Regions from separate parts of the Paenibacillus sp. BIHB 4019 genome, predicted to be linked through region 1. Evidence: a T-box and tRNA genes for the amino acid it is inferred to sense, from the RefSeq annotation. Region 1 holds a T-box; the other holds one or more tRNA genes.
The links. A T-box is a leader RNA that pairs with one kind of tRNA and senses whether it is charged. The one in region 1 lies ahead of argS (arginine--tRNA ligase), so its partner is inferred to be a tRNA-Arg.
Positions count from the first base shown of each region.

Region 2: it has a tRNA-Arg gene. The T-box ahead of argS (arginine--tRNA ligase) is inferred to sense a tRNA for this amino acid. The anticodon was not compared.

Region 1 is NZ_CP016808.1:3,176,794-3,192,967, forward strand. It holds gene BBD42_RS13525 (sensor histidine kinase) at 1-1,373, shown strand, start outside; gene BBD42_RS13530 (TolB-like translocation protein) at 1,474-2,568, shown strand; gene argS (arginine--tRNA ligase) at 4,019-5,722, opposite strand; T-box leader at 5,781-6,018, opposite strand; gene BBD42_RS13545 (L-lactate dehydrogenase) at 6,084-7,049, opposite strand; gene BBD42_RS32225 (EamA family transporter) at 7,451-8,527, shown strand; gene BBD42_RS13555 (iron-containing alcohol dehydrogenase) at 8,653-9,816, shown strand; gene BBD42_RS13560 (aminotransferase-like domain-containing protein) at 10,049-11,278, shown strand; gene BBD42_RS13565 (YwqG family protein) at 11,443-12,342, opposite strand; gene BBD42_RS13570 (hypothetical protein) at 12,537-13,661, shown strand; gene BBD42_RS31780 (hypothetical protein) at 13,674-13,820, shown strand; gene BBD42_RS13575 (SMI1/KNR4 family protein) at 13,873-15,456, shown strand; gene BBD42_RS13580 (hypothetical protein) at 15,600-16,151, opposite strand.
Region 2 is NZ_CP016808.1:2,795,898-2,812,071, reverse strand. It holds gene opp4C (oligopeptide ABC transporter permease) at 1-205, opposite strand, end outside; gene BBD42_RS12075 (ABC transporter permease) at 254-1,204, opposite strand; gene BBD42_RS12070 (ABC transporter ATP-binding protein) at 1,327-2,316, opposite strand; gene BBD42_RS12065 (ABC transporter ATP-binding protein) at 2,309-3,310, opposite strand; gene BBD42_RS12060 (amidohydrolase) at 3,359-4,786, opposite strand; gene BBD42_RS12055 (MDR family MFS transporter) at 5,121-6,596, opposite strand; gene BBD42_RS31730 (hypothetical protein) at 6,623-6,796, opposite strand; gene BBD42_RS12050 (M20 family metallopeptidase) at 6,842-8,257, opposite strand; gene BBD42_RS12045 (response regulator transcription factor) at 8,567-9,334, shown strand; gene BBD42_RS12040 (cache domain-containing sensor histidine kinase) at 9,331-11,103, shown strand; gene BBD42_RS12035 (class I SAM-dependent methyltransferase) at 11,309-12,043, opposite strand; gene BBD42_RS12030 (hypothetical protein) at 12,088-12,609, opposite strand; tRNA gene BBD42_RS12025 (tRNA-Gly) at 12,919-12,989, opposite strand; tRNA gene BBD42_RS12020 (tRNA-Pro) at 12,996-13,072, opposite strand; tRNA gene BBD42_RS12015 (tRNA-Arg) at 13,097-13,173, opposite strand; tRNA gene BBD42_RS12010 (tRNA-Gly) at 13,180-13,254, opposite strand; gene BBD42_RS12005 (ABC transporter ATP-binding protein) at 13,451-14,293, opposite strand; gene nfsA (oxygen-insensitive NADPH nitroreductase) at 14,805-15,578, opposite strand; gene BBD42_RS11995 (helix-turn-helix domain-containing protein) at 15,578-16,174, opposite strand, start outside.

The DNA.
Region 1 (16,174 bases):
AGCGCGATCAGCAGGAGCGTACCGAGAAGCTGCTGGCCAAGCAGAGCGAGGTAGCGGCGCAATACGTTCGGCAAAGCTTCGCTACTAGCGAGCCGCCGCTTGCCCTCGATGCCTTCATGCCGTTGAGAGGGCAGCGGCTGGCGCTCTACATTTCAATGATCAGCGGCATGCAGACGACGCTTTATGATACGCAGGGCAAAGAAGCCGGCAGCTCCATTCCCGTTGGCGGGGAGAAAGGAGCAAATTTGTCCGACACGCTGCAATATGCCCTGGATGGCAAAATCGCCTATCAGACAGCGGGGGATTCGCTTATTTATTTTGCTCCTTTGCAGGGCGAAGACGGCTTGCTTGGCGTAGTCAGCTTCCATTACTCGTTGAAAAATGACCATCAGTTCGCCCAGACCATCCGCGAGCTGTTTCAAACGGCGGGCATTATTGCCGTAGTGGCAGGGGCCGCCATGGGCTATGCGTATTTTTATAGGCTTGCCGCGGTCATTTCCCGGCTGAGAAGCGCAGCGGGCAACATCCGAGAAGGGCGGTATTTGCAGCAAAATCCCGTACGCAGGCGCGATGAGCTGGGCGATTTAAGCCAGGATATTTTTTTTATGAGCAGTGCCATTGAACGGCATATTGAAGAAATGAAGGAGGAGCAGCGCAAGCTTACGCTCGCCATCCTCAAGCTGCAGCAATTGGAGCAGCAGCAGAAGCAGTTCATCGGCAACATCAGCCATGAGTTCAAGACGCCGCTCACGTCGATTCGGGCGTATGTGGATTTGCTGGATATGTACCGCGATGATCCGAAGCTCATAGATGAGGCGATTCAAAGCATGGGCAAGGAGTCCGGGCGGCTGTACGATATGGTCGAGAAGGTGCTGCATTTGGCGGCGCTGGAAAAGTATGAATTCGAGCAGCAGGCAGAGGTATTGCAGCTGGATGAGCTGCTGCTGGATTTGTGCACGCGCATGCAGGGCAAGGCGGCAAAATTTGATTTGTTGCTGCAAACGCAGCTGGAGCCTGCTGTCATCTGGGCGGATCGGGAGAGCCTGATGCAAATATTCATTAACTTAATTGATAATGCCATTAAATATAATCGTCCTGGCGGACAGATTGAGGTTGCGCTGCATGTGGACGGAAATCGGGTCAATGTTGTCGTGCGGGATACGGGCATTGGCATTCCAGCGGAAGCGCATGACAAAATTTTTGAGCCGTTTTATACCGTCAACCGCGACCGCTCCCGCATATCGGGAGGAACGGGACTTGGCCTGTCGCTCGTTAAGCAGCTTGCCGAGGCGCAAAAGGGTGAGCTTGTACTAGTTAGGTCGGGCGACGATGGAACGACGTTCAAGGTCTATTTTCCGCTATATAACGGTTAAAGGTGTAAAGGTTTACAGGTTCGAAACAAGCTGGAGACGAGGTCGAAACATTCGCTGATTACAATAAGCGCATAGCAATAAGGGAGAGGGGAAATACGAGATGAGACAAACCCATTTTAAATGGATAAATACAGGCGCGGCTGCCTGTTGTGTGGCTTTGCTGCTGGCGGGCTGCGGAGACGGTACTGCCCCGACACGCGAAACGATTCAAAAGCCGGATAAAACAATTACCGTCGTAGAGCCGGGCCAATCGACCGATACGAAGGTTGCTGTCAGCCAAATAACGCAAATAGACCGAACGCGGGGGATTAGCTTTATTACCGATGAGCAGTTGGTCATCGTCAAGCGCAATGAAAATGAGCAGAAAATAGCGGTGGAAGGGGAAATGATGTTTCCCAACAATTTGTATTTGCACGATCTGGCAACGAAGCAGGAGGAGGCTTTACATGAGCAGCCTGCGCATCAGGGATTTGCCAAGCCGTCACCGGATGGGAAATATTTATTTTATAAGCTGAATAACGAAGAAAGTGCCCATGGCTACATGATGAATTTGGAAACAAGAGAATCGGTGGAGCTAGGCAGCGATGTGATCGATACGACGACAGGCATGTGGATGGACGATACGCATGTGCTCTTTATGACGGTCGAGGGCAAAGTAATCAAGGCAAGCGTTGATGGCGCATTGGAGACGATTTTGAGCAGCGATCATCGGATATTTACGGCGGTGCCTGGCGAGGGCGGCATTTATTATGTGGTGAATGAAGTGCTGTATTTTCTTCCCGATGGCAGCAAGCAGGCGGAGAAGCTGGCGACGGACGTCGTCTGGGTAATTCCCTCGCCAGAGCGCAAGCAGCTCGCATTGGTGAAGCGAACATCTAATACGACACGTACGCTGATGATTACGGATGCCAAGGGCAATGAGCCGATTGAGCTGGGAAGCGCGACGCAAGTATTTGGCACAAGCTGGTCGCCAGATGGCAAGAAGCTGGCCTACAGCCTGACATCGGAAGGAACGGACGGCGACAACGGCGTATTTGTGGCAGATGCGATTAGTGGCGATACGGTGCCGATCAAGCTGGATGTCCAATATTTATCCGATGATCTCGGCTGGAGTCCCTCCGGCAAAAAAATCGTCGCCGCAACTTATTCCCAGGAGCAGAACGATTTTATTACGTTTGTGATTACGTTGAAGTAGATCTGCATCATTCTATTTATGAAAAAATAAGGATGTCCATAATAGCTAGTTGCTGCTTAAGGACATCCTCTTCATGGTTCATTTAAAATGCTTTTTTGATTTCTTAAATAAAATCCAAACAAATAATCCGACTAAGGAAAAAGAAGCAATGGCGTAGAGAATGGATACAAAATTCATAGGCTATTCAAAAAACAAGGAAGCTCTGAATGTACTAGCGCTGCTCTAATCTCCTGTATACTTAAACCCATTAAAGATTTTGTTGTAAGCTTCATGAGGAACCTCCTGATTTATATGAAGTTATTTTAGCGGTATTACGTGAACGAAAATGAGCTAGAATTGGACCGTAATTAGCGTCACACGTCTTTCCGATAAACTTGGCGGACACAGCCGCAGCTATTTTAACAGGATCACGGGTTATGGCACAGACCGCGGACTTAGGAGCCGCTAATGCGCTGTAAATGGACATTTTATTGGGAAAATGGTAGTGATAATGGCTCTCCTGTCCGCTTACGTCCTGAAATCGGCTCAAAAGTCAGAATAGCGGAATCTCAGTCCTCAGTCCCGATCTGGTTGCATATGTGCCCTAGCAGGCCCGTTGTGAAATGTTATTATAACACTTTCAACTGTGAATTTTGTTTTGTTTATCCATAATAATAAAAAATCCTGAATGATAAAATTTAGTCGCTGGCGTAAATATTGAATTAGGCAGGCAAGTGTTTAAATGAATTCAGACGATGATGAATCTATGCTTATCCATGCAATCGAGCGATTAAACGTCCGTCGTAATTGTAACCCCGAACGAGGTGGTAGGTTAATGTTTAATTTAACGAGCTTTGGAAAACGATCCTTCCGCTGTTCATGCTTGCTCTAATCATAGCCTATCTGATATTGATCTTTGCTTTGAGAAAAAAAGTGTGAGAGCATAAATCATGCATGCCTCGATTTAAAATGGATTCACCGAAGCGGGAATTCCTTACTTTCGCATGAAGATTTTTAAAGCAAAACGTTGGACCTAATGGCGGAAATATTGACTTAAGGCGCTATAAAGGGTATTATTACACAATCTTGAATACGAACAGTAAGGGTGAAAATCTTGAATTCGAAACTGCAGATTAAGAACGTTATTTTAGCCGACAAAGATCTTGCCTCAGGGTTATATCAGTTCATCATGACACTTAGTGAAGGTTCTAAGGCGCGTTTGTTCTACAGCCAGAAGCCAGTATGGAGATTAACAGGCGTTACGCGTATGCTGAACGTGCCGTGTCCATTGTGCCGGAAAGACTACTACTGTAATTGCTTTGAGAAGAACATTGCTCATTTCAATCAGCAGATCATCGAGAAGGATCTTATTCCGGAACCGACGAATAGCTAATACTTGTTTGAAAAAAGATTAAAAAAACAGGCATCCCCGCCGCTGGCTGGTGGATGCCTGTTTTTTTGCGCTTTATGCCTAAATTTCCTTCGGCGTCTTCAAGCCGAGCAGCTCTAAGCCTTCCTTAAGCACATCGGCAGCCACCTGCACCAGCTTAAGCTTAACGATCCGCTCCCCAGCGTCCCCAGCGAGCACCTTGTCGTGATGATAGAAACGGTTGAACGCTTGGGCGAGCTGAATCAAATATCTGGCGAGAATGGATGGCTCATGCCGTTTGGCGGCGTCTCCAAGGACTGCTGTGTAGCGCAAAAGCATCTTCATTAGCAGCCAAGCATAATCGCCTGTCACATACTCATAATCGGCAGGCTGAGGTGCTGCGGCGACGTCGCTGCCGGCCGCTTTTGCCAATATCCGCTGCGTTCTGGCGTAAGCATATTGCACGTACGGGCCCGTTTCCCCTTCAAAATTCAGTACATCCTCCAGCACAAAATCGACCGCAAGCAATCTCGTATTTTTGAGATCCCCGAACACGACGGCGCCGATGCCAACCGCTTCGGCTACCTCGGCCTTTCCTGCTAGCGCTGGATTCTTTTCCTCTATTTTTTGCAAAGCCCGCTGTACCGCTTCATCCAGCACTTCTTCTAGAAAAACGACCTTGCCGCGGCGAGTGGACATTTTTTGCCCATCCAGCTTCATAAGCCCGAACGGGATATGCTTGCAGGCGGCTGCCCAGGCAAAGCCCATTTTCTCAAGCACGAGAAACAGCTGGCGGAAATGCAGCGATTGCTCCGAGCCGACAACATACAGCAGCTCGCTGCCCTTCATTTCTTCATGGCGATATATGGCGGTCGCCAAGTCGCGCGTCGCATAGATGGATGTGCCATCGGATTTTCGAATGAGGCAGGGCGGCAGCTCATGCTCATCCAGCCGGACGACCTGTGCGCCTTCACTTTCCTCCAGCAGTTGCTGCTCCTGAAGCTGCTGGACGACGGCGTCCATTTTATCGTTATAGAAGCTTTCGCCGAGAAAATGGTCAAAGCTCACGCCTAGCCGTGCATACAGCTTATTGAACTCCTTCAGGCTGTCGGCAATAAACTGGCTCCAGCAGCGAATCGCTTCAGCATCGCCAGCTTCCAGCTTGGCGAACCAGCTGCGCGCCTCATCCTCCAGCGCGGGATGCTGCTCTGCCTCTTCGTGAAAACGCACATACAGCTCCAAATAGCCCTTAATGGGATCTGCTGCAAGCTGCTGCTCGTCGCCCCATTTCAGATAGGCGGTAATCATCTTGCCGAACTGCGTGCCCCAATCGCCCAAATGATTGACGCTGACCGTCTCATAGCCAACCTTGCGCAAAATATGGTACAGCGCATTGCCGATCATCGTCGAGCGCAAATGCCCAATGCCAAACGGCTTCGCAATATTGGGCGAAGACATGTCGATGATGACGCGCTCTCCATTCCCAATGGCTGCGTGCATGAGGGTTCCGCTCTTCCAATCTGCAATAAGCTGCGCGGCTGCCAGCTCCCGGTTCCATTTGAAATTCAAATAGGGTCCGGCAGCCCGAACGCTCCAGCCCGCATCTGCCAGCAGGGGCTCAAGCCAAGCAGCGATGCTAGCGGGGCTTTGTTTCATCGTGCGAGCTAACGTGAAGCAGGGGAAGGCGACATCGCCAAGCTCCTCATCGGGCGGGTATTCCAGCAGGGGCCGAATTTCTGCTTCGGGCAGAGCGAGGGCTTTCGCCAAAGCCAGCGCAATTTTGTCCATTAACAGCATCATCATCATCCTCTCCAAATAATCGTTCAGGCCAGAGCGGCACGCAAAAAAGACCCCGTCTCTAAAAATAAGAGACGAGGCCTGTTATCCCCGCGGTACCACTCTTGTTGCCGCCTCCGCACAGAAGCATAGAGGGGCATCTCGCCGTTGTAACGGTGCTGAACCGGACGTCCCTAGCACGATTGCTCGTTTCAGGCCGCCATCTCCCGGGTGCGCTTCACCTAATTGTCCATTGCCGGCTCCCACTGTCCCGGCTCGCTTGAAATGGCACCCATATAGGTTACTCTCCCGTTCCTTGATGTTAATTAACAGCTATCATATCGGATACGATCAGAAAAATCAATCCGTTTTTAATCGGCCAAGCTTGCAGCTATTCTTTCTCGGTTACGAGGCATAGGCTCTCAATTGCCTGGCGTATAATCGAGCATGAGCGCTCCATCAGCCGCTGCTCCCGCGACGTCAGCTTGAGCTCGACGATTTCCTTAACCCCGCAGCGGGCGATGATGGCAGGGACTCCGGCGCATACTTGCCGCTGGCCGTATTCGCCGTTTAATATCGCAGACACGGCAATAATGCGATGCTCATCGTTTAGAATAGAGCGGGTAATATGTGCCAGCGCATTGCCGATGCCAAAGCTGGTCGAGCCTTTGCGCGTATAGATTTCCCAGCCGGCATTGCGGGTCTGCTCCGCGAGCGCTCCGAGCTTCACATGCCCGAAGCGCTCGGGATGCTGGGCCAAAATATGCAGCAGCGGCTTGCCGCCAACCGTCACATGCGACCAGGCGGGAAACTGCGACTCGCCATGCTCTCCAAGCACATAGCCCTGCACGCTGCGGGCATCCACAGGAAAATGCTCGCAGAGCAGCGTCTTGAGCCGCGAGGAGTCGATGGACGTTCCGGTGCCAATCACTTGGCAACGCGGCATGCCGGACAGCTCCCACACGACATACGTCACAATATCCACAGGATTGGCGGCCGCTACAAAAATTCCGTTGAATCCGCTGTTCATAATGCGCGGAATCATCGTTTCATAAATCTCGCGCACTGTATGCAGCACATCGAGCCGATCGTCGCTGCCGACGGGGTATGCTCCGGCACATAGAAGAATAACGTCCACATCTCCGCATTGCTCCAGCGTTCCAGCAGCAACCTTTGTGCGGCCATGGACAAAGTCCATGCTGTGCGACAAATCGAGCGCCTGTGCGTAGGCCCGGTCGAACGTGCGGTCAATGAGCAGCAGCTCATCGCAAATCGACTGGTTAATTAAGGCATACGCGCAGCTTGAACCGACCTGACCGACTCCTACAATGGCGACCTTGCGCGCTTTGTTTGCCATCCTTATGCATCTCCTCCGCCGTTAACCTCGTTACGCTATTATATGCGGCATCCAGCCCATGATGTGACGGCCATGTTCAATCCATGTTTGTCTATGTCACATGGAAGCAAAAGCGTGAAAATATGCACATTTTGATCTGCCAGCCAATGGAGGATAGCGCTGTGCTTGTCAACATATCCACAGAGTTATGCACATTATCAACAGTGTTCAAATGGAGTATTTTCCGCCACCTCCAATACTTATCCACAAGTGAACAGGGAGGATTGTCCACACTGTACAGGTCGGAAGTCCTAAGGTTGAATATAGATAAACCGCTTATTTTCGTACATTTACAATCTAACTTTCAGCTGTCATGATAGGGAAAGTATATGTGGGCAGACACAGATGGAGGAATGGATTTCATGTGGCTTGTATTATCCTTGCTGGCGGCGACGAGCTTTGGGCTGCGGGGGATTTTGTATCATTGGACGAGCCAGCAGGCGCTTAATCGCAATGCGCTGCTGTGCGGTGTATTTTTCTCAGGGGCGCTGATTACACTTGTTTGTACGCTGGCGACTGGAGCATCTTTCACCGTTTCATCGCTTATTGGCGTGCAGATGGGACTGCTCTCTTTCGGAGCAAATGCGAGCATGTTCAAGGGCTTTGCCGTGGGCAAAGCCTCTATTGTTGCGATTTTGACCGCGCTTCCTTCGGCAATTGTCGTCGTTGTCGCCTTCGCGGTATGGGGCGAGACGCTCAATATTGCGCAGCTCAGCTCCTTTATTATCATTATTGCGGGTATATTGCTGGTGCGTTATTCCAATGATATTACCCGTGGCAATTTGCAAGGAGCGCAATGGGGGCTGCTGGCGATGCTGCTGTTTGCCGGAAACGATTTATCGGGAAAATGGTCGACGATGATGGATGCGCCGTTGTTTCCGACGCTTGTCTGCATGTTCAGCAGCGGCTCGATCTGCTTTGGGCTTTGGTGGCTGCGCGACCTGCGCTCCGTACGTGCTGCTTCTGCGGCAGCAGGCCAAGCAGCGCAGGAGATAGCGGCAGGTGCCGCTGCAACGACTCTTAATGCTGTTCATTCTCTTAATGCTCCTGCTGTTCTTAATATTGTTAATGTGGTTCAAACTGATATTACGGGCGGCGCCAGAAACGGGACTGCGAGTCCAAGCACTCAGCCAATCGTGAGCGCGGCAGTTCCAGCGGCCAACCGGGCAGGCACAGCAGGCAAACGCAGCTGGAGCTTCCGCCGCACGTTTTCCGTCGGGATGGCGGTCGGCATTACCAATGCTGTGGGCATGATGTTTATTGTGACGGCCTTTGATGTGGGGAAGGCGGGGCTGGTGTCGGCCGTAACGGCGCTTAATGTGCTAATTGTACTGCTCTATACGCGGTTTGTAGTGAAGGAGCGGTTCTCCAAACTGGAGACGATCGGGATTTCAACCGCGTTCGCAGGCATCCTGCTCTTGCGTTTGTATGGCTCTTAATGTGAAGCGGACCGCGCTGAATACAGGCGAGTTAAGTACGAAACGTCTATAACTTTAGAAAACTCAGTGAAAGTGTTATAATACAACCGTTCACTTATTTTACTTAACGGGAGGTTTCACTTACTATGAAAGATTTTGAATTGTACAACCCAACCAAGCTCATATTCGGAGCAGGGAAGGTACAGCAGCTTGGAGAGCTGGTCAAGCCATACGGGACGCAAGTTCTGCTCGTATACGGCGGCGGAAGCATCAAGCGTTCGGGGCTTTATGACGAAGTGATTTCCCAATTAAATAGCATTGGCGCAACCGTTCATGAACTGTCTGGCGTGGAGCCGAATCCGCGCCTGACGACAATTAATAAAGGGATCGACATTTGCCGCAGCGAAAAAATCGAGTTCGTGCTCGCCGTAGGCGGCGGCAGCGTGCTGGATGCTTCCAAGGCAATTGCGGCTGGGGCGCTCTATGATGGCGATGTGTGGGATTTCACGATCCGCAAAGCAGTCATCCAAGAGGCATTGCCGATCGGCACCGTGCTGACGCTTGCCGCTACCGGCTCGGAAATGAACGGCAACGCGGTTATTTCCAACTGGGAAACGCAGCAAAAACGCGGCCTCGGCAGCAAGCTTGTTTATCCGAAGTTTTCGATTCTTGATCCGAAGCTGACGTATTCCGTGCCGAAGGATCAGACGGCGAACGGCATCGTCGACATCATGTCGCATGTGTTCGAGCAATATTTCTCCCTAACGACCAATACGCCGCTGCAGGAGCGCTTTGCAGAATCCATTTTGCAAACGGTCATTGAAAATGGGGAAAAAGCAATCGAAAACGGCTCCGACTATGACGCCAGAGCGAATTTGCTGCTCGCTGGCACCTTTGCGCTCAACGGCACACTGCCGATTGGCGTCGTGACGGACTGGGCGTCGCATGGCATTGAGCATGAGGTAAGTGCGATTTATGATATCGCGCATGGCGCAGGACTTGCGATCATCTTCCCTAACTGGATGAAGCATGTGTATCAAGAGCGTATTGACCGCTTCGTGCAATATGCGGTACGGGTATGGAACATCGATCCGAGCGGCAAATCCGATGAGGAAGTGGCGCTTGCGGGTATCGAAGCGACACGCGCCTACTTTACGCGCATTGGCGAGCCTGCAACACTTGGCGAGCTGGGCATTGGGGGCGAGAACATTGACCGAATGGCGGCGGAAGCGACCGTATTCGGCCCAATCGGCTCCTTCAAGAGCTTGGACAAGGAAGCGGTCAAGAGCATCTTGACGGCGAGCCTGTAAGCCAGGAAGTCAAGCTTTTATAAAGCATTCAGGTACTGCTGCGCAAGCAGCACGCCTGAGTGCTTTTTTTTCTGGCGAGCAAGGGGGTCAGTTGTGCTCCAATCCTTGAAATTTCAATGATGGAATAGAAAATCTCTATTATCCGTGCCGTTGACCGCTGCATATATGGAGTGATAAGTTAAATTCATATAAAATAATCGGAATAATCGGATATTAGAGGAGGCTTTTTCAGATGGGAGATCAAGCAGCAGCGTATCGTTTTGCCCGCAACTTGCCCGCACGATCAATTGGCGGAACGAAGGTGACAGACCCGCAGCATGTTCATTTGTCCTACGGCTTTCCGGCAACGGACTTGCTGCCGGTTGAGGAGCTGCATGCAGCGGCGGCGGAAGCTCTTAAATGGGACCGGGCGGATGCGCTCCATTATTCGGGAGCGAAGGGGCCAGCCCGCGTCAGGGATTGGGTGCTGGCACGTTCCCGCAAGTTCGGCATTCATGCTGGGGCAGAAAACTTTATTCCGACCTTTGGCGCCATTCAAGGCATTGACCTGACCGCGCGAATTTTGCTAAACCCGGGGGATGAGGCTTGGGTAGAAGGGCCGACCTTCTTTAATGGCTTGCAGGCGTTCCGCGCAGCGGGTGCAGTCATCAAGTCGATCCCCGTCGATGAGGAGGGCCTTCAGGTCGAGCTGCTGGAAGCGGCCTTGAAGCAGGCAGCTGCAAGCAATGAGCCGATACCGAAGCTGCTGTACTGCATGCCGAACTATCATAATCCGACGGGTGTGAGCCTGTCGCTTGAGCGCAGGCGGAAAATTGCGGAGCTGGCGGTGGCCTACAATTTCCTCGTTTTGGAGGATGATGCTTATGCCGAGCTGAACATTAGCGGGGAGACGCTTCCTGCGATCTATTCGTTTGCGCCTGAGCAGGTCATCTATGTCAGCACGTTCTCGAAGACGCTAGGCCCTGGACTGCGCCTCGGCTGGGCAATTGCCGCACCGGAGGTCATTACGCATATGGCGACGCTGTCGCTGGGAAGCCAGCTTAATCCTTTTACCCAAGAGGTTGTTGGCGAATTGCTGCAGCATTATGGGTTTGATGAGCAGGTAGCAAAACTTGCCGAGCGTTATAAATTGCAGCGCGATACGATGATTCAAGCGCTCAGGAGGGAATTTGCGGAGCATATTGCGGTACAGGCGCCGGATGGCGGATTTTTCGTCTGGGTGACGTTTGACGAGCAGGTGGATGTGCGGCAGTTTGCGCCAGCAGCGCTTGCGAAGGGCGTCAGCTTTGTGGCGGGCAATGCTTTTTTCGCGGATGGGCAGGGCTCCCGCCATTTGCGGCTGTGCTTTAGCTTCTGCAACACGGAGCAGATCGAACGCGGCATTAAGGCTTTGGCAGAAGCTTATTATGAAGCTTTGCAAGGCCTAGCGGCGCAGCAAGCTGTTCCCGAGCTGCAAGCCTAGATCCGAGCTTAACTGGCCGGGGCGTAACTGGCGATCCGTACCCTCTTGAGATCCACCTTATTCGATTCCCGACATAAAGCGCGAAGCCTCTCCGTCAGCAGAAAATCTGCGAGGCGAAGCTTCGCGCTTTTTTAATATTCCCTTTGCTCCTATCGATGTGAAGGTTAGCTGGAATACAGCGAGCAGTAGGTGCGGCTGAAATTGCGAGCCAGCAGGTCCTCTTTTCGAATGAAAAAATGAATGACGCCAGCATTTTGCCACTGGTAGCCGACTAGTTCATTGCTGTCTATTTCCAGCAGCATAATCATATCCGCGATTTCCGCTTCGGCCCGCTCCCGGCTTCCATGGAGCCTGTCCATCAAATGCTTCATCGCCTTCTCGCTGTCATTTTCGGTCGTCTTATCTGCCAAAATGAACAGTGCCGCTTCCTCCTCAGCATCGTGATGCTGCCCGGCCGGATAGCCGAACATCGTTCCCCAATGGGTTGTGCGATCCCCCTGCATCTCGGCGGCAAGCTCAAAATAGCGGTCGGTCGAGCCCTCCTCAAAATCAATGACTTCATAATCCACATAAGGCATGTTCGGCAGCTCGACCGCTGAAAAGGCTGCGGCTTTGTAAGGATGAAACGACGTTTCATAAATATCCTCAAGAATCGTTGCCGTCTCGGGATGGCGTAGAGCAAGCTGCTGCGGGTATTCGACAAAAATAATGCGGTGCTCGACGTTCGCAGCCGCTTCGTCCATGCCGATAAAGAAATAAAGCATGCCTGCTTCCGGCAGCCAGCCCTGTCTGCATGCAGGCGCTATGTCCGCCATATTCAGCTGGGCGAGCGGGGTCATCAGCTTGCCAGACGATTCCGTCGGCCATTCCATCGCTTGCGGAAGGTCTGGATAGCCGCCGACGCGCGAGTTGCCGACCTTCTCATATAAATCAGGCTCTATTGCAGACAGCCTCACTGTGCTGCGGGCTTGCGGGAGCAATTTTTCGGCAGCGGGAGATAGTTGATGCTCATTCAGCAATTGTTCCAACGCTTGTGACAGCTGTTCGTTAAGGTAATTGGACATAAGCATAAATCCTCCATTCTGGGATTGAGTAAGTCGTCAAAAATCAAGTCGTATTGAACCATTACCCTGCTGCGAGGAAAGCTTACCAAATTCGTATGGCGCGCTAGATAGAGATTGCAGATAAAAGGGTATATTTTCCTATGTAATGTTTTACCTAACTCAAAGTACGATAGAAATAAGGGGCTGATAGACAGATGGAAGAATTGAAAAGCTGGAGTAAAGCTTGGAATGCCGAGACGTTAACGGATACGGTTGGCCAAGTGACCCTATTGAAGCATCCGGGCGGCATCTCTCCAAAAGGAGCCATTGCTGCCCCGAGCGGCGGCACGGTGATTGCGGCTTATGCCTATCATGACAATCAAAGCGGTCTTTACGATGTCGTCTATATCCATCTGGATGAGAGCGGCAGTCTTATTGATACGCAGCATGAGCAGGAGGGCGTTTTGCCTGAGCTGTTTCATAGCCCGGATGGCGCGGTTTGGGTATCGCTTGGCACTACGCATGGCAAGGAGCTTGATATAGCGCTGCCGCTGTACGGACGCAGCGACCATGACGCTCCTAAAGGGAGCCGTCCTTTTCCAGGGAAATATGCCGCTTCGGCAGGGACATCAGCCTGGTTCCACGATGAGGATTGGTTCAGCGATAAGAAGCCGGACCGCCTGCTGCGGCTGGAATTTGCGGATGGCCGCATCCAGTCGAACAAGGTTATCAAGCTGCCGATGCCCAAAAACAATAAAATCTCCCTTGATCCGGAGGGCAAGCTTCATCTGCTCACAGTTCTCCATCAGGAGGAGGAACTGCTGCACCGTACGCTAGACAGCCAAGGGAACGTTATGGAAGAACACCGCTTGAGCGGGTTCGATGCGGATTTGCTTGAGGTGCTGGAGCTCGGAAGCGAACGGGATATGCGGGTTATTTTCACGCTCGGAAATGCTCTGAATCTTGGTGTTGTTGCGCCGGATGGGCGGCGGGAGACGCATGCACTGCATGAGCTGCCAAGCCCGTTTTACAGCGTCTGGGAGCCTGTGCGCCTTGCGGACGGGGTGGATATTATCCGCTTTACTTTTGAAGAGGGCAATGGGTGGGCAATTGTGCAAAATACGGAGCTGCGTGCGATTTTTACGCATAGCGGAGAACGCGGCTACACGAATCAGCTGACAGGCGAGCTGCTGCCTATTCCAGCCAGTCCAGCCAGCGAATCGCTCGTATTAAACGATATTTGCCGCGTCAGCGATCAGGCATACCGGGTCATTATTTATCCGATGATGAATGGTGCTGCCAAACCCCAGCAATTGTTTATCGCGCAATTGGAGCTGTAGAAGCTGGGGCAAGTGAGTGGGAGAGGGCAAGGAAAAGGGCAAGTGCAAGAGCAAGAGCAAGAGCAAGAGCAAGTGCAAGAGCAAGTGCAAGTGCAAGTGCAAATGCAAATGCAAATGCAAGGACAAGGACAAGGGCAAGGGAAAGAAGCACAGCAGTAGAGCGCTGAAGTGGACAAGCGGAAGGATGGAGAAGCGGAAGGATGGAGAAGCGATGAGCATCATCACATATATGGAGGAAATCAAGGAGCTGCTTAAGGAGGAACTGCCGGAACTGGCCGCATCGTTGAACGGACCTGCAACGGAAGCGGAAATCGTCCAAGTGGAATCGCGGCTGGGCCTTTCTTTTCCAGACGAGCTGCGAAGCTTGTATTTGCTGCATAACGGCGAGCAGAGTGAGGGGCCGGGCCTGTTCATGGGGCTAAGGTTTCTGTCCTTGGAGGAGCTTGCGTCAGAGTGGCAGGTGTGGGCAGATTTGGAGGCGGACTTTGGCGAGGAAAGCGGCCATTATTCCGTTCCGCTTGGCTGGATAGAGGAACGTTACATAAATCGCGGCTGGCTGCCGATCAGCGAGGATGGCGGAGGCAATCACCTCGGTGTAGATATGGCGCCTGCGCCGAGCGGCGTAACGGGCCAGATCATTAATTTTGGCCGGGATGAGGAGACGAAATATGTCATTGCTTTAACGCTCGGCGAGCTGCTGAAATTTGTTCGCGATACGGTCAAGGAAGGGCAGTACAGCATCAATCGGGATGAGGAATGGGTATTCTGGAACTATGGGCGGGAAGGGGATGGACATTTCCATGACGCCGTACGTGCTTTGCCGCCGCCACTAGGGCGTTCAGCTCTAGAAGCTGGCCATGGTGGACTTGAAGAGGATAGAGCACTTGGAGCCAATTTGGCAGTGCAGCTGGAGCAGTCGCTGGGTGCCGACTGGCTGGCGCGCATTAAGGAAAAGTCCGGCTCGGTCGCTGCTTTTTTGAAGGCGAAGCAGCTTTATTTTATTAAGGAGGGGCTGACGGACGCGGAGCCCTTCGCTTATTGCAGCGAGGTGCGGGAACTGGTGCTAAGCGCCAATGAAATTAGTGATGCTGCGCCGCTCAGCGGTTGTACGCAGCTTAAGGTGCTATACATTGGCGGCAATCCGATTATGGATGTGAGCGCGCTGTCGGAGCTTGCTTATTTGCAGGAGCTGTATTTGACGGGAACCGGTGTTGTGGATATTTCCCCACTGGCTAAGCTGCCAAAGCTTAAAAAGCTGGCGGCTGAAAATGTGCCGATTGTCGATTTTTCACCCCTTGCCCAGTCCAAAAGCTTGCGCCGTCTTGCCGTCTCAAACATCAACGGGGAGCAACTGCGCGCAATCTGTGAATTGGAGCAGCTGCAGGAGCTTTCGATACAAGGCTTCGCGGATGAAGCGGCCAAGCAGCAAATCGGTCTGCTCAGCAAGCTGAAAAAGCTGAAGTCGCTAGAGCTGAAGCAGCTGGAGCTAGATGATCTTACATTCGCAGCCGCGCTTTCCAAGCTGGAAAGCCTGAAGCTGGAGCATACAACTGTTGTGAATATGTCAGCTGTAGCCGAGTGCAGCAGCTTGAAGGAACTTGAGCTAAACGGCTGCGAGCAGCTTGGCCAATTGGAAGCGGTGGGGAAATCGGCCTCGCTGCAGCAATTCGCTGGCAGCTTTGCACAATTTAATGTGCTGAAGGATCTTTTTACGCAAAAGGTAGATATGAGCAAAATGATCGGCAGCATGACAGACGAAGAAGAGGAAATTTGGCTGGCATATAATAGGGCATAGAGCACCGCAACGGGCATAAGGCTATTCTACGGGGCGCAAGGATACCCTGCCGCGGACAAGGATAATGGAGATAGTGGACTTAAACATAATGTGATCTTATAATGCGGTTGCAGCCAGATGAGATTTTTGGCGGCAGCCGCTGTTTAATTTTTTGGGGGAAATGGCTTGATTAAGGTATCATCCCATACTTGCACTTCTATATATCTTTCCGGGCCTTTGTCTCCATGGGCATTCCATGCTTGGGGCAGGCCGTAGCTTGTTATAATATCGGCAATCTCACTGATTGTATACACTTGACCGCGATAGGGCTTCCCGTCGTTGCATCGCATTGCAGGAAATAAATCGCCATAAGTGAAGCTTAGGATGCCAGGTTCAAAGTCGGAGATGGAAAATGCAATAGCTTTGCCTTGTGGATACCAATCCAGCAGCCAAGGGCACTCTTCAAGAGTCATATAGTGAGGATATTTTAGCAAAGGCTTGCCTCCCTTAACAATGAATAAGTCTCTCGCCCTCTCTTCAAGCATACGCCGAATGTCTAGATAATCCGTGGTACGGCTACTTGCAAATCCCCTTTTCTGAAATCGAATTTGTTGAAGAACCTTTTCGGCCTCCTGCGGTTCTAGAGCGGATAGATTGCGAAATGGACCTGTAGATTCATCGTAATAATGATACAGCTTCATTTTCATCGTCATCATGCTTCACCTCACCTATTCCTAAT
Region 2 (16,174 bases), 380 kb from region 1:
TCCAAGGAGCCATAATTGCTCCCAGCGAAAGCAGCGTCATGAGGACAAGCCCCGCTACCGCAAGCTTGTGCTTCTTAAACCTGCGAACGACCATCCTCGCATAGCTCTCTTCTTTATAGCTGCTTTTCACTGGCGTCTCTGCGAGCTGGCCGCTTCCACCTCCAGAGCCCGCTGCCTTGTTCGTGCTTATCTGCAGCATAGCCATAGCGCTTCCCCCTCTCCTTGTTGCAAGACTATCGTTTTCGTTACGTTCTTACTTATATTTGATGCGCGGATCTGCAACGGAATAAATAATGTCCGTCAGCAGGTTTGCCGCAAGCACCATGAAAGCCGCAAGCAGGTTTAATGCCATTAAGGTTGGATAATCCCTGTTCATAATGGAGCCCATCGTCAGCTGGCCGATCCCCGGCCAAGAGAAAATTTGCTCAGTTACAACAGCACCGCCCAGCAAAATCGGCACTTCAAGCCCGATGACCGTGACAATGGGAATCAGCGCATTGCGCAACGCATGCTTGTTCACGACCATAAACTCGCGTACGCCCTTGGCGCGTGCGGTCCGCAAATAATCCTGGCCTAAAATATCAATGACGCTCGACCGCACATAACGAATCTTTTTCCCCGCAATGCCTGTCCCCAGTACGAGTACGGGAAGGATAAGATGCTTCAGCCGGTCAACGAACCCGCCGTCCCCGCCAAGCGTAATCATGCCACCTGAGGGCAGCAGCTTTAATTCCAGTGAAAATACGTAGATTAAGCCCAGCGCGAGGAAAAAGTTCGGAATGGATATGCCGAGAAAGGAACCGCCAGTCGCCAAATAATCCAGCTTGGAATTTTGCCGGGTTGCGCTAATGATGCCGAGGGGAACCGCAATCGCCAAGCCGACGATGAGCGACAGCCCCATAAGGGTGACGGTCGGCCCAATGCGCTCGCCGATCATTTGCGCCACAGGCTGGTAGGTCGTCAGCGAGAAGCCGAAATTTCCTTTGAACACATCGACCAGCCAGTGAATGTATTGCAAATACAGAGGGTCATTCAGCCCCAGCGCCTCCTTCTTCGCTTCAATGTCGGCTGGCGGCGTATTGGGGTCGATCATCATTTCGACCGGACTTCCGGGCGCCAGATTGATGACAATGAAATTAATGATCGTCACGCCCAGCAGCACCGGCACAGCAATTAACAGACGCCTAATGATATAGGCCAGCATGCGGCTCTCCCCCTCTTCTCATGAACGATAGACTCTAGTGAAAAATGTTCCCTGCGGGCATTCCCGCAATCTTGCTTTCTTGCTTTCTTGCTTGCCAGCGTTCTTGCAATCCCGCCGCAACGTTAGGCTTCGCTCGCAAAGCACGCGACGCTGTGCTGGGCGCCCTTCAGCTCCGGCTCCTGCTCGCGGCAGATTGCCATCGCAAGCGGGCAGCGCGTATGAAACCGGCAGCCGCTTGGCGGATTCGCCGGACTCGGCACATCGCCTTGAATGACGATGCGCTCCTTCGTCCGCAAATGCGGGTTAGGGACCGGGTAGGCGCTGAGCAGCGCCCGCGTGTAAGGATGCTTCGGCTGGCGAAAAATGCTTTCCGTCGTCGCAATTTCAACGACCTTGCCCAAATACATGACCGCAATGCGGTCGCTAATATACCGAACGGCGCCGAGGCCGTGGCCGATAAACAAATAAGTGAGCTGAAACTCCTTCTGCAGGTCCTTCAGCAAATTAAGCACCTGTGCTTGAATCGATACGTCAAGCGCCGATACCGGCTCATCGCAGACGATCAGCTTCGGCTTAAGCGAGAGCGCCCGCGCAATGCCGATCCGCTGGCGCTGTCCCCCCGAAAACTCGTGAGGATAGCGGTTTTTGTAGCTTTTTGGCAAGCCTACTATTTCAAGCAGCTTCTCTACCTCGCCCGCCACCTGCTCCTTCGGAAAAATGCCATGCACGAGCATAGGCTCCGCCAATATATCGCTAATGCGCTTGCGCGGATTGAGCGAGGAATACGGATCTTGAAAAATCATCTGCATATCCGAGCGGACCTGCTTCATCGCCTTGCTGCCATAATGGGCAATATCGTCGCCCCGAAACAAAATCCGCCCCTCCGTCGGCTCCTCCAGCCTGACAATCGTACGGCCAATCGTGGATTTTCCGCAGCCGGATTCCCCGACCAGCCCCACCGTCTCGCCCGGATAGATTGCCAAATTGACGCCATCGACCGCTTTGACATGCCCGACCGTACGGGAGATGACCCCTTTGCGAATCGGATAATAGGTTTTCAGCTGCTCGATTTGCAGCAGCGGCTGTCTGCTTGCCAGGTCCGGATTAACCATACGCAGCCTCCTTCGCCATGCTTGCCGGCTGCTCAGCGAGCCAACAGCGTGTTAAGTGATTTTTGCCGGAGGGGATTAATGGCGGAAGCTCCGCTTCGCATTTTTCCATCGCATGGGGGCATCTGGCACGGAAGCGGCAGCCTGCCGGCATATTTTGCAAAGACGGGACGGAGCCCGGTATGGATGCAAGCCGCTCGCCAAGCTCCGCATCAATATGCGGAATGGACTGCATAAGCCCCTGTGTATAGGGATGCTTAGGCTCATCGAACAATGTAAACACATCCGTCTCCTCTACAACTTGGCCTGCATACATCACGATGACTTTATCCGCCATTTCCGCAATGACGCCAAGATCATGGGTAATGAGCATAATTGCGGTGCCCGACTCCTGCTTCAGCTTCTTCATCAGCTCCAAAATTTGCGCCTGAATCGTCACATCCAGCGCCGTCGTCGGCTCATCCGCAATGAGCAGGCGCGGCTCGCAGGACAGCGCCATCGCAATCATGACCCGCTGTCTCATGCCCCCGGAGAGCGCATGCGGATATTCATCCACCATAACCTCAGGACGGGGAATGCCTACCCTTTTCAACATTTCGATCGCATAGGCTCTCGCCGCCTTCTTATCCAGACTCATATGCAGCCGAATCGCTTCAACCATTTGATGCCCGATCGTAAATACCGGATTAAGCGACGTCATCGGCTCCTGAAAAATCATCGAAATATCATTGCCGCGAATATCGCGCATCTGAGCTTCGGTCAGTTCCCCAAGGCTTTTATCCTCAAAAATAATTTCCCCGCGGCTGATGCGCCCCTTCGCCCCGAGCAATCGCATAATCGACAAGGAGGTGACACTTTTGCCGCAGCCAGATTCGCCAACGATGCCCAGCGTCTCTCCCGGTTTAAGCCGGAAGCTGACATCATCAATCGAAATGACTTCTCCTTGATCCGTACGAAAGGTTGTCTGCAGCCGATTGACGGTTAGCAAATGCTCCATGCGCTTCTCACGCTCCCTCTGCAAATGTGGTGAAGCTGGACCTGATTTTTACCTTGCAACAACGGGCAGCGGCTTCGCTTCAGGCGGAATTAAGCTTTGGTAAGGCTTGCCCTCGCGCTCTGCCTCATGCTCCTGCTTCGCCAACGCAAGCAGCTCGGGATTTAGCAGAAGCTCCGCTGCCGTCGCCGCCATAACTTTGCCGGCATGCAGCATGCCTTTATGTCCAATCGACGTGGCGCCTTGGGAGACGACCTGCCAGGTATGCAGCGGCGTGCCAAGCGCAAGACATGCGGTTCCGCATTGCGCTGTCGGCACAAGCCAGCTTACATCGCCTACATCCGTCGAGCCGGGCACGATGCCGGCTTTGGGCTTGTACGCCTCCAGCTTATCGGCCAGCGGCTGCTCCGTATCGTCGCCCTGCTGCCTATCGCTTTGCAGCTCCTGCGGGGACAGCGTCAGGCGAATATGGCTGGCGAACGCCTTTTCCTCCGCATCAAACTGCGGAACGCCAAGCCGTTCGAAATTTTGCTGCATCACCTTTTCAAGCGCTGTGTTCAAAATCATATTCGAGGAAGCCGCGTCAAAGCGGATTTCCAGCTCTGTTTCGGTCATCAGTGCCGCGCCGCGGGCAATGTTCGTTACACGCTCATACATTTGCGCCACCTGCTCATTCAGCGGAGCTCTCAGCTTATACAGCACCTCAGCCTCCGCCTGTACAACGTTTGGCGAAATGCCGCCGGCATTCGTAACCGCATAATGCAGGCGCGTTTCCTGCTCCAGATGCTCCCGCAAGTAGTTGGCGCCCACGTTCATCAGCTCCACGGCATCTAGCGCGCTGCGTCCCAGATGCGGGCTGGCAGCGGCATGGGAGCTTCGTCCCTTGAACTTGTAATACACTTGGCACGTAGCGAGAAAGCCATAGGACATCACCCCGTTACGCGTGGATGGATGCCAGGTCAACGCCGCATCTACGCCGTCGAATAGCCCGGCCCTTGCCATAAACGCCTTGCCGCCTCCGCCTTCTTCCGCTGGACAGCCATAATATTTCACCGTGCCGGCCAAGCCATTTTCCAGCATGTAAATCCGCAGTGCTGCCGCTGCCGCGAGTGCCCCGGCACCAAGCAAATTATGTCCGCATCCATGTCCATTGCCGCCTGCCTCAATCGGCTGCTTCTCCGTCAAGCCCGGGCGCTGGCTCAAATTAAATAAGGCATCATATTCGCCCAAGATGGCGATGACCGGGGCACCTGAGCCAAAGCTGCCAACGATCGCATGAGGCACATCGCCCGCTTCCCTCACTACGTCGAAACCTTCCTGCTCAAGGGTGGCAGCGACAAGCTCCGCCGACTTCTGCTCCGTATAACGCGTTTCTGCATATGCCCAAATTTCATCGCTCAGGCGAATGAATGCCTCTCGTTTCTCGTCAATAATTGCGGATAAACGTTCTGCATGATGCGTCTTATTCGTTGGGCTCAAAGCAGTCAGCTCCTTTTCCTGTCTCTGTTATTCACTAGCGCGAATTGCATGTGAACTTTTCTTACGTCAATTAAACAGGATTTTGAGCCGTATTAGTAGGCATTGGATTTATGATTTGGATTCATATTTTGGCATAAAGCTGGAGGCTTGACGGCAATAGGTATCTTTATTTCATTTTTCTAGCTAAAATAGATACTTTTTCACCTAGGACAGCTAATGAAGATCCTTTTACAGCCTTTTCCATGAGACAAATGCTATTTAAAAAAGCTCCCACGACTAAAACTAGTCATGGAAGCTTTTTGTTCGGTTGTTCCTTTGAGAGCCTAAAAGCATGTTATTTAGAAACGAAGGCTTGGTCTGGAGGCAAAATAACGGATTCCTTCCGCCTCCGCAGCACCCATAAAAACGGCAATACCGCAAATACAATAAGAGCAGCCAGAAGCGTGACGTCATTAATCGCCATCGTATAGGCCTGCAGTTCTTTACCCGTATCTGGTGTTTGCGGGCCCTTCTCCGCCACATGCACCATGAGCCGCGTCGACAGCAGCGACGTAAACAAGCCTATTGCCAGCGAGGCACTCGCCTGACGTACCCAATTGCTAGCCGACGAAGCATGAGCCGTCATCTGGCGGGCAATTTGCTCCATCCCCGCATTCGAGACAGGCACAATGCCAAGCGCCACGCCAATGTTGCGAACAATCATCCAGCCTATCACGTAACTATGCGGCGTATCCACCGTTAACCGCGACATCGCAAGCGTTCCAATCCCCATTAGCAAAAGGCCTGTCAGAACTAGCCTCGCCGGGCCAACACGCCCATACAGCTTTCCAGCAATCGGAATAAAAACCGCCATAGCAATGGAAGCTGGCAGCATGACCAGTCCCGCCTCCATCGCGGAAGCTGATTGAATCGTTTGAAGGAACACAGGGGTCAAATATGATCCACTGTATAGGGACATGCCAAGCACGCTGCTGACGACGAGACACATCGCAAACCGCCTGTTGCTGAATACGGACAAATCCAGCAGCGGCTCCGCAGCATTTCTCTCCCGCCATATGAAGGCAAGCAGCAGCAGCATTCCGGCAACCAGCAGCCCGACTGTTTTCCAAGAGCCCCAGCCCCATTGATCGATTTCACTGAACGCAATGAGCAGGAAGGAGCTGCATGTAATGACCAGCGCAAAGCCCGAGCTGTCGAACCGTTTCGGCTCGCTTAATCGGTAATGCGGAAGCAGCTTCCAAGCCGCAACCACCGCAGCAATGCCGAAGGGCAGATTCATCCAAAACACCCACTGCCAGGACAGCGACTGAATGAGCCACCCTGACAACGTCGGCCCAAGCGCAGGAGCAAGTACGGTCGAAAGGCTCCACATGCTGCTGGCGAAGGCTTGGCGCTCCCGCGGAATAACCTGATAAATAATCGTCATCGTCACAGGCAAAATCAAGCCGCTGAACAGCCCTTGCAGCAGCCGGAAGACGATCAGCGCCTCCATGCTCCACGCTACTGCGCACAGCGCGCACGATACCGTGAAGCCGACAAGCGCTAAAATGTATAAATATTTCGCACTTAGCTTATCGACTAAATAGCCCGTCACTGGAGCAATAATGCCATTCGCCAGCATAAATCCCGTCAAAGTCCATTTCACGGTGCTTAGCTCCGCCTGAAAATGGTTCATAAGCACAGGGATCGCCACATTAATCGAGGAAATAGCCAATACGGATAAAAACGCGCCGAAAAATATCGCTGTCATAATCGGCCAAAACGAGCCTTCCGAAAATTCTCCTGTTGCTTCCTTGCGCGAAGCGGACATATCCCTTTCTCTCCTTTGGCGGCAGCCTATGCCGTGAGCGCACGAAGGCAGTAAGGCAAGCGCCGCATCAAATACGGCTTTGCCCGCAGCGCCGCATGCTCCTGATGATAAAAGCTTAATTGCAAAAAGGCTGCACACGCCCTATCCTCACGAGCTTCGCAGCCTTTTTGATTGCCCTTTGCTTTGCTTTTCGTTGCCATTGCTTCATTACTCCTGTGTTACGTTGTCACGCGTACCTGCCGTTGTTACTTTTTCGCCGATGGTTTTACATAGGCAGGTATTGGGCATTCATAAGCTCCACCCTGCAGCCGCTCCTTCAGCTCCGCCTTCGCCTCCGCAATCAGCTCAGGCGACTGCAGCGCTTCGAGTCCGGTCATCGCCATCACCTTGGCGGCGTGCAGCATGCCTTTATGGCCAATGGACGAAGCGCCCTGTGCGACGACCTGCCACGTATGGAAGGGCGTGCCGATGGCGACGCAGGAGGTGAAGCATTGTACCGTTGGCACAATCCAGCTCACATCGCCAACATCCGTCGAGCCCGACATTCGGCTCCCGCCCTCCCGCTCATCAAAGGGCAGCAAGATGTCGCATAAATCCTTGCCTGCAACCTCCTTATAAGTAACGCTCGCTTTGTCCGCCTCCGACAGCGTAGCGCGAATCGCACGGGCGTAGCGCTGCTCCTCTTCGGAAAATACAGGCAACCCCAGTTGTTCGAACTGCTTATGCATGGCACGGCCAAGCGTATAGTTTGGCACCAAATTAGAGCAGGCCTTGTCGAACACAATCTCGACCTCGGTGCCTGTCATCAGCGCGGCCCCTCTTGCAATATTGCATACACGCTGATAGATTTCCTCTACCTGCGGCGTTTCTGGCGCACGAATGAGATACAGCACCTCCGCCGCCCCTTGCACGACATTCGGTGAAATGCCGCCCGCATTCGTCACTGCATAATGCACCCTGGCTTCCGGGATGATATGCTCGCGCAAATAGTTCACGCCCACATTCATCAGCTCGACTGCATCGAGCGCGCTTCTGCCCAAATGCGGACTGCCTGCTGCATGGGAGGAGCGGCCCTTAAATTTATAATAAATTTGGTAGTTGGCGAGGGAGTTCCCCGGCATAATGCCATTTAAGCCTCCCGGATGCCAGCAAATCGCCATATCTGCATCATCGAATAAGCCCTCTCGCGCCATAAACGCTTTACCCGAGCCGCCCTCCTCGCCTGGACAGCCATAATAGCGCACCGTTCCGGAAATCCCTTTCTGCTCCATATAATGGCGCAGCGCAACAGCCGCAGCCAGCGAGCCCGTGCCGAGCAGATTATGGCCGCAGCCATGCCCATTGCCTCCCGGCTCAACCGGCTGCTCTTCCGACAGCCCCTTGCGCTGGCTCAGCCCTGCGAGCGCATCAAACTCTCCCAATATCGCAAGAACAGGCGTCCCTTCACCATAGCTGTAGCTGCCTATGAAGGCCGTTTCTATGCCGCCGACGCCCCGTTCCACTCGAAAGCCTTCCTCCTCAAGCGCCTTGCACAGCAGCTCAGCCGATTGGCGCTCTTCAAAACGCGTTTCGGCAAGTTCCCAAATTTGATCGCTTAACGCCGTGAACGATTGCTTCTTAAGCTCAATCATGTCGCTTAAATCCAAACCCTGCTTCAGCATGCCCCAGCACCTCCAGATTCAACGTTAAATTACATAACATAATTGTAACAATAGAACCTAAAGGATAAACAGGGGCCGCATTTGTGAATTACTCTCCTTTTTTAACGAATTTCTAGCACTGGCAAGGCTCAAAGGTATCATTTTTCAATATTCCGCCTCCATTTTTGACACTAACCTTCCTTCTCCTATCGTCCAAAACGAATAAAATCGCTCATTTCCCAGTCATTTTTCATAGAATATCTGTTTGCGCAATGCTATAATGTCACTTAACATAACATAATATCTTACTTTGGAATAGGGGGCCGCCCTTTGTATAAGCTGTTGATCGCTGATGATGAGATTGAAATTCGCAATGGATTAAGCCAGTACATTCCTTGGGATCATATCGGCTTCGAGGTAGTAGGACAAGCGGCAAATGGCTTGCATGCGCTCGAATATATGGCGGGGCAGCCCGTGGATGTGCTGCTGTGCGACATTAAAATGCCGCAGATGGGAGGAATTGAAGTTGCCCGCAAGCTGTTTGAGCAGCGTTCAAGCGTAAGCGTTGTGCTGCTAAGCGGCCACCGGGAATTTGAGCTGGCCCAGCAGGCGCTAAACTATGGCGTGAAGCAATATTTATTAAAGCCGACGAAATACAGCGAAATCAATAAAGTTTTCGAACGCCTTAAAGAGGATCTAGACCTCAAGGCTTTGCTTGAGCAGCAATCGGAGCCGTCAGAAGATGCCCGAGCCGAAGAACCGTCAGCCCCCGAAACAGCGATTGATAAAATTAAGCATTATATTTCATGCCATTACAAGGAAGCCTCCTTGGAAAATGCCTCTAATGTCGTATATATGAACCCCTACTATTTAAGCAAATATTTTAAGCAGAAGACGGGTGAAAACTTCTCCGATTATTTAACGGCGGTCCGTATGAACAAAGCGGCCGAGCTGCTTAAGGACCCCTCCTATAAAACGTACGAAATTAGCGAGCTGGTTGGCTATAGCAATGCCAAAAACTTCACGCGCACGTTCCGCCGCTATTTTGGAGAGACGCCTAGAGAATACCGCAATATGGATGGCAGGCGATTGGAATGACCAAGGTGTATTTTAAATTTTTCGCCCGCAATCTGCTTACTTTTCTTATCCCAATGCTTGTACCGCTGCTGGTGCTTGGCACATTGTCCACGTTCCTCATTTCGCAATATATAACGAAGGAAATCAACAATAACAATATGAATCTGCTGAAGCAGACGAAAGGCAATATCGAGCTGATCTTTAACGAGCTGGATACGCTGAATCTGCATATTGTCGCCAGCGCGCTTCAATTTACGAATTTAAAAAATATGATGACCAAAGAATTTCCCGAGCCCGTCGATTACGATCAGCTTGCCTCGCTCAAAAATTTTATCGATTCGCCGTCCATCGGCAAGCCCTATATTGATTCGATTTATATTTATTTAAATAATGACCGCAAGCGGTTTATTTCCTCAACGACTGGCGGACTGGTCGAGCTGAATGACTTTTACGATTCGGACTGGTACAGCAGCTATCAAAGCCACCCTTTGGATGAGCTGATGTGGGCAGAAAGCCGGCCCGTCATCCGTCCAACAACTGGCCAGTCCACCGTGCAGACGAATGTCATTACGATGTTCCGCCGCATTTCTGTAGCTGCCGACAACGATGGCATCATTGTCCTCAATGTTAAGCCTGATTACATTACGCAAAGCTTAAACGAGCTGGATACGCTGCAAGGGCAAAGCATCTTTATTTTGGACCGTGACAATAACGTTATTTTTCGCAATCATCCGGACTATAAGCTGACCGCCGAAGATGCCGAGACGATTTACCGGACAGACAGCTCATTCTTCTCCATGAAGATCAATGGCGAAACGCAGGTGCTGAACAAGCTGGCTTCCGCAAAATATCAATGGACCTTTCTCTCTAGCGTGCCTAGCGACTCCTTATATGTCATTCCGAATGGGCTCAAGCTGACTACATTGGTGCTGCTGATCATTTCGTTCGCAATCGGCACTATGCTGGCCTACTGGCTGACTCGTAAAAACTACAGCAATCTGAAGGCGATTGTCACGATTTTGGATTTCGCCAAGAGCGGCCGCCCGCTTCCGCCTCTGCCTCGTTACTCTAAGGATGTTTTTGGCTACATTTTGCAAAATACGCTTAATCATTTCATCGAGCATAATTTCTTAAAGGTACAGCTGTCCGAGCGAAAATATTTGCTGCAAACACTGGAATTCGAAGCGCTGCATGCGCAAATCAATCCCCATTTTCTCTTTAATACGCTAGAGACGCTCAACTGGAAGGCGAGCAAGCTGACCGGTGGCCCTAATGATATGACCGATATAATCGAGAACTTATCCGATATTTTGCGCTATTCGCTCGAAGGCGGCTCAGGCATGGTATCGCTGCAAACAGAAATCAATCAGACGCTGCCCTATATCGCCATTCTCCGCACGCGCTACAAGGACAAATTTGATGTCAGCTGGGACGTAGATGACAAAGCGCTCAAATATCATGTGCTTAAGCTGACCTTCCAGCCGCTCATTGAAAACAGCCTTTATCATGGCATAAAAGAAAAGGACAGCTTTGGCCAAATCCGGGTAAAAGCACGGGTGTCCGGTGCGCGGCTGCTGCTCTCCGTCGTCGACAACGGCATAGGCGTAACGGCTGAAAGGCTCGCTTATTTGCGAACCCAGCTGGAAAGCAGCCTGGAGCAATCCCAACATATCGGCATGTTTAATACGCAAAAAAGATTGAAGCTTACCTATGGCAAACCCTTCGGCTTAACCATCCGCAGCAAGCTTGGCTGGGGAACTGGCATATACATCGCGATCCCGATTGATTAAGCGCGTGCAGGAGCTCATGCAGCCTTGAGACGGGTGTTCTGGATGGACTGTCCATCGCCATATTGCTCATCCCCTTCCCTCCTCACGGTCTACTTCCCCCCCTCTAGTTCAAAAAAAGACGCCTGCTCTGTTCTACACAGAGCAAACGTCACTTTTGATTAGGCAGCATCTTGCATTTGCAGCAAATGCCTTTCATTATATTTTTCTATTTCTTCACGGCTGAAACTAATAAAAACATCGGACGGCGCATTTCCTCCTGCCAAGCCGGATGGCTATCCAGCAGCTCCTTCGTTGGCGCAAGCTCCGAAAGCTGTTTAAGCTCAAACCCGGATTCAAGCAAAAGGTTTATATAAGTTGAAACCGTACGATGGTATTTAACGACATCATGCTCCAGAAATCTGGACTGGCGCAGGCCCTCCCGATGATAATCATCAAGCGGCCAATGCAGCTTTTCCCCTTCTGCCCCATAATGCCAGTCCTGCCCCGCAAGCGCAGTGAACACCGGGTGTTCAACCGAAAATACAAAAGCTCCGCCTGGCGTCAAGCAATGATGGACTTTCTTAAAAAGGTCGCCCGAGTGCTCCACATAGTGCAGCGCAAGCGAGCTAATGACGATATCGAACTCCCCCGCCGGAAAATCGATGTCCTCAATCGCAAGCTGGCGATATTCAATCTGCTCATCGTCCGTCATTTCTTTTGCCCGTTCCAGCATGTTCCCCGAAAGGTCAATCCCCACAACCGAGCGGGCATGCTGTTCCCGCGCATAGCGGCAATGCCAGCCAAACCCGCAGCCTAGATCGAGCACTCTTGTGCCAGCCAGCTCCGGCAGCATTTGCCGAAAGAACGACCATTCTCCAGCGGCATCCAGTCCCCCAATCGAACGAGCCATCTGGCTATAATTTGTGAAAAAAGAGGACTCATCATATTTGTTCTGCTTCAATATTTATCAGACCTCCATTACTTTGGGCGGAATGAGCGGGGAAATTATAATATCGTTTCTGATGGACCTGATTTTTGATCTGCCATATCACCTAATATTTTCAAAGCAGCTTCGCTTCTTAGAACCAATTGCATGTTCTTTTTTAATAGCTGGTCAAATTTCCGGGTAACGCTAACCATTGGAAGCGGCATTTTGAAGGTAATATTATTAATGTCTCCCGAAGAGGATACGTAAGATACGATATATACTTGCAACGTTTTCCCTTTTTTTGTACCGATGCCCGACATGCCGCCTAAAACCAGCCCTGCTGGACCAAAAATAAGTCCACCGACAATTCCACGGCCGATTACACTTTTTTGAACCTCTCCCATGTCCTTGTCTGTTGTCAGCGTTGATTCAAGAAAGTTAGCCAATGGAATTTTGAATGTGTTTTCCACATTTCTTTTAAAGCCTTTATAAGCATGCTCTACGATAATTAAATATTCGTTATCAAATGTAATCTCCAATTGCGCCTCTGGGTCCTTCAAATTCAATCCATCAACTAAACTTACAATCGCTTTTACCATTAACAATCATTCCCTTCGCTTCAAGTATGTAATTAACAAATTATACAACATTGCTCCGCTCTTTACCTCCACTTTTCTACAAATAATGACAATCCCACGCTGCGACCTAATAATGGATCGAAAATATCGCATAAAAAAAAGCCTTGCATGCCGCAAGGCTTACTTCGTAATTAGAGGCATTAAAACCACAAAAGCTTAAGTTTGCCCCTTGATCTGCCCCTTACTCAAAAGAACTCTGCCGAATGTCGAAAAAATGGCAAAAAAAAAAAACCCTTGCTGCACAAGGGTTTCAAGTCTTTCTCTTCGTTAAGCGGGTGATGGGAATCGAACCCACGCTATTAGCTTGGAAGGCTAAAGTTCTACCATTGAACTACACCCGCAAATAATGGTCGGGACGACACGATTTGAACATGCGACCCCCTGGTCCCAAACCAGGTGCTCTACCAAGCTGAGCTACGTCCCGACAGACGATTCTTTTGTAAAGAAATGGCGTGCCCTAAGAGATTCGAACTCCTGGCCTTTTGATTCGTAGTCAAACGCTCTATCCAGCTGAGCTAAGGGCACACAATATGGAGCGGACGACGAGATTCGAACTCGCGACCCTCGCCTTGGCAAGGCGATGCTCTACCACTGAGCCACGTCCGCATTATATTTTCGCCTGTGTTTCTTAAGTATTTCATCGCGGCGACAAGTAATAATATATCATGTTGCGGAGGGAATTGCAACTGTTATTTGCTTTTTTTCAAAAAAAACTTTTTTCCTCGTGTTAAGCTTTCCTTCGCTGCATGTCTCGCCATAAAAACATCAAACCGTGCTCCTTCCAGCACGGTTTGATGACCAACTATACGACTCCAGCTAATGCCGGTTTCTTATCAACGATAACTTTGGATGCAGCGGATTCGCCTGCGAGCGCATAAGGCATGCACAGCGGAACACCGGTACGCGGATCAGGCATAATATCCGCTTCAATGTTAAACACCTCGCGCAAAATCTCCGGTGTCATAACCTGTTGCGGCGAGCCTTCGCCAACGACACTGCCTTTTTTAATCGCAATCATGTGATGCGCATAACGCGAAGCGTGGTTCAAGTCATGGACAACCATAACGACCGTCCGGTTATTAACCTCGTTAAGCTTCTCAAGCAAATGCAGTACTTCGAGCTGATGCGCCATATCAAGGAACGTGGTTGGCTCATCCAAAAATAAAATATCCGTTTCTTGCGCCAAAGACATCGCGATCCAGGCACGCTGGCGTTGGCCGCCTGACAGCTGGTCAACCGGACGGTCTGCAAAATCAACCATTCCTGTCGCTTCAATCGCCCATTGAATAATTTTACGGTCATCCTTGCTCACAGAGCCGAAGCCCTTCTGATAAGGAAAACGTCCATACGATACAAGCTCAGATACAGTCAGACCATCTGGAGCAGTCGGATTTTGCGGCAAAATCGCCAGCTGCTTCGCCACTTCCTTCGTCGCTTGCTTATGAATCGACTTCCCGTCCAGCAATACGCTGCCTGCAGATGGATTCATCAGACGAGCCATCGTTTTCAAAATCGTCGATTTACCCGAACCGTTAGACCCTACCAACGCAGTAATTTTTCCTTGTGGGATAGCAATATTCAGATCTTGAACGATTAACCGTTCATCATAAGCAATGTCGAGATTCGATGTTGTGAGGCGAATCATGTGACATGCACGCTCCTTCCGATGCCCGCTTATACGGGTTTTTTGCTTATTTTATTATATAAGGTGAAACGGCTGTCTCTATCCTCTGGCGGCGCGGCGCGTTTCATTCCGAAAAATATAGAGAAAGGATAGTGTTAGGTTACCCTTTCCTATATTTCAAGGTGAAACGGCTGTCGCTATCCTCTGGCAGCGCGGCGCGTTTCATTCCGAAAAATATAGAGAAAGGATAGTGTTAGGTTACCCTTTCCTATATTTCAAGGTGAAACGGCTGTCGCCGTCCATAGCGGCAAAGCTACCGTTTCGCGTTGAAATATAAGCCCGCTATAAGTGTGAAACTTATAAATGCTTATATTTTAAAAACACACGACTTATCATTCATTAAACATGATAACTATTATCAGTATCATTCAATAATTAATGATAATCGTTCTCACGTATAAAGTCAATGAAAATAAAGCAATTGTTAAGGTTAAAATAAATTCGCACAGCCCAAACCCCGCCTAAAGGCTTCTTATTGTTGCAAGAAGCCTTTGCTGCGGAGAAACTCGCCCATATGCAGACGCGGATGATTGATTTTGGCCGCCATTGATTCGGACCAGCTCGTATTCAGCTTACCTTCAGACCGCTCCAGCATATACTGCCTAATCGTCTCGTCATACTCCCGAATGCCGCTTTCCACTGCTTCCTGGTCATAGCGGTCTTCATGCAAAATCGCCTGCTGCGGCAGTCTTGGGCGGGTCAGCGGCGCTTGATCCGGCTCCCCCATGCACATTCCGAATACGGGGTACACATGCGATGGCAGCCCTAATAGCGTTGAAACCTCCTGCGGATTGTTGCGGATACCGCCAATATAGACAATTCCGTAGCCAAGCGACTCTGCCGCGATTGCTGCATTTTGAGCTGCCAGCGCAGTATCGACTGTGGCAACGATAAAATTTTCAACCGTGCTCGTCATATCGCCCTCAAAATGAAGCTTGGCTGCCTGTTCATAACGGAACAGATCCGCGCACCAGACGAGAAATACCGGGCATTCCTCAATATACGCCTGGTTGCCGGAAAGCTCGGCCAGCTGTTTCCGCTTATCTTGGTTGCTCACGTTGATTACCGTGAAGCACTGCATACTGCTTGAGGTAGATGCCTGCTGCGCCGCCTCTATTATTTTTGCCAGTGTCGGCTGTGGAATGGGGTTCGATTTGAATTTCCGTATGGAGCGGTGATTAAGCAGCACGTCTATCGTTTCAGGCCACATCATGATCAACCCTTTTCTATATATCGTTTTACTCATTAACCTACATCTTCGTTGTGCAAAAGGGCAACCGCCTCATCAAGCTGCCCATCAATGGCAAGCGGAGAATACACCCACCATTTGTTGAAAGGAACCATATGCATGCTGCCACTGCGGACTGCCGAGAGATTTTGCCAGCGTTCGGACATTTGCAACTGCTTAAAAGCTTCTGGAGCTCCTTTATCCTTCGAATTGACCATAATTATGAGCCGATCGGCGTCGTATTTTGACAGCTCATGATACGGTTTAGGCTCGGAAAAAATAAACGGCGCTCCCGCCTCCATATGCTGCTTCACAAGCGGATGGGGATTGAGGCCAAGTGTCTGAAAAAAAACATGTCCCATATTTCGGTCCCCTACCACTCTGAACGTTTCGCTTTCCATGACCAGCACGGCGCAAGTCTCCTTGCCGCCAATAAGACGCTGGACCCGTTCCCTCGCTTGATCCGCTTTAGCCAAATGCCGTTCCAACCATTCCCGTTCCTGTTTCCGCTTGCCTACAATGGCTGAAATTTGTCGCAGCTGCCCATATACGTCCTGGGCATGCCAATCGATAGGAATAACCTCGGCGAACTGGCTAAGCTGCTCCTGCTCCTC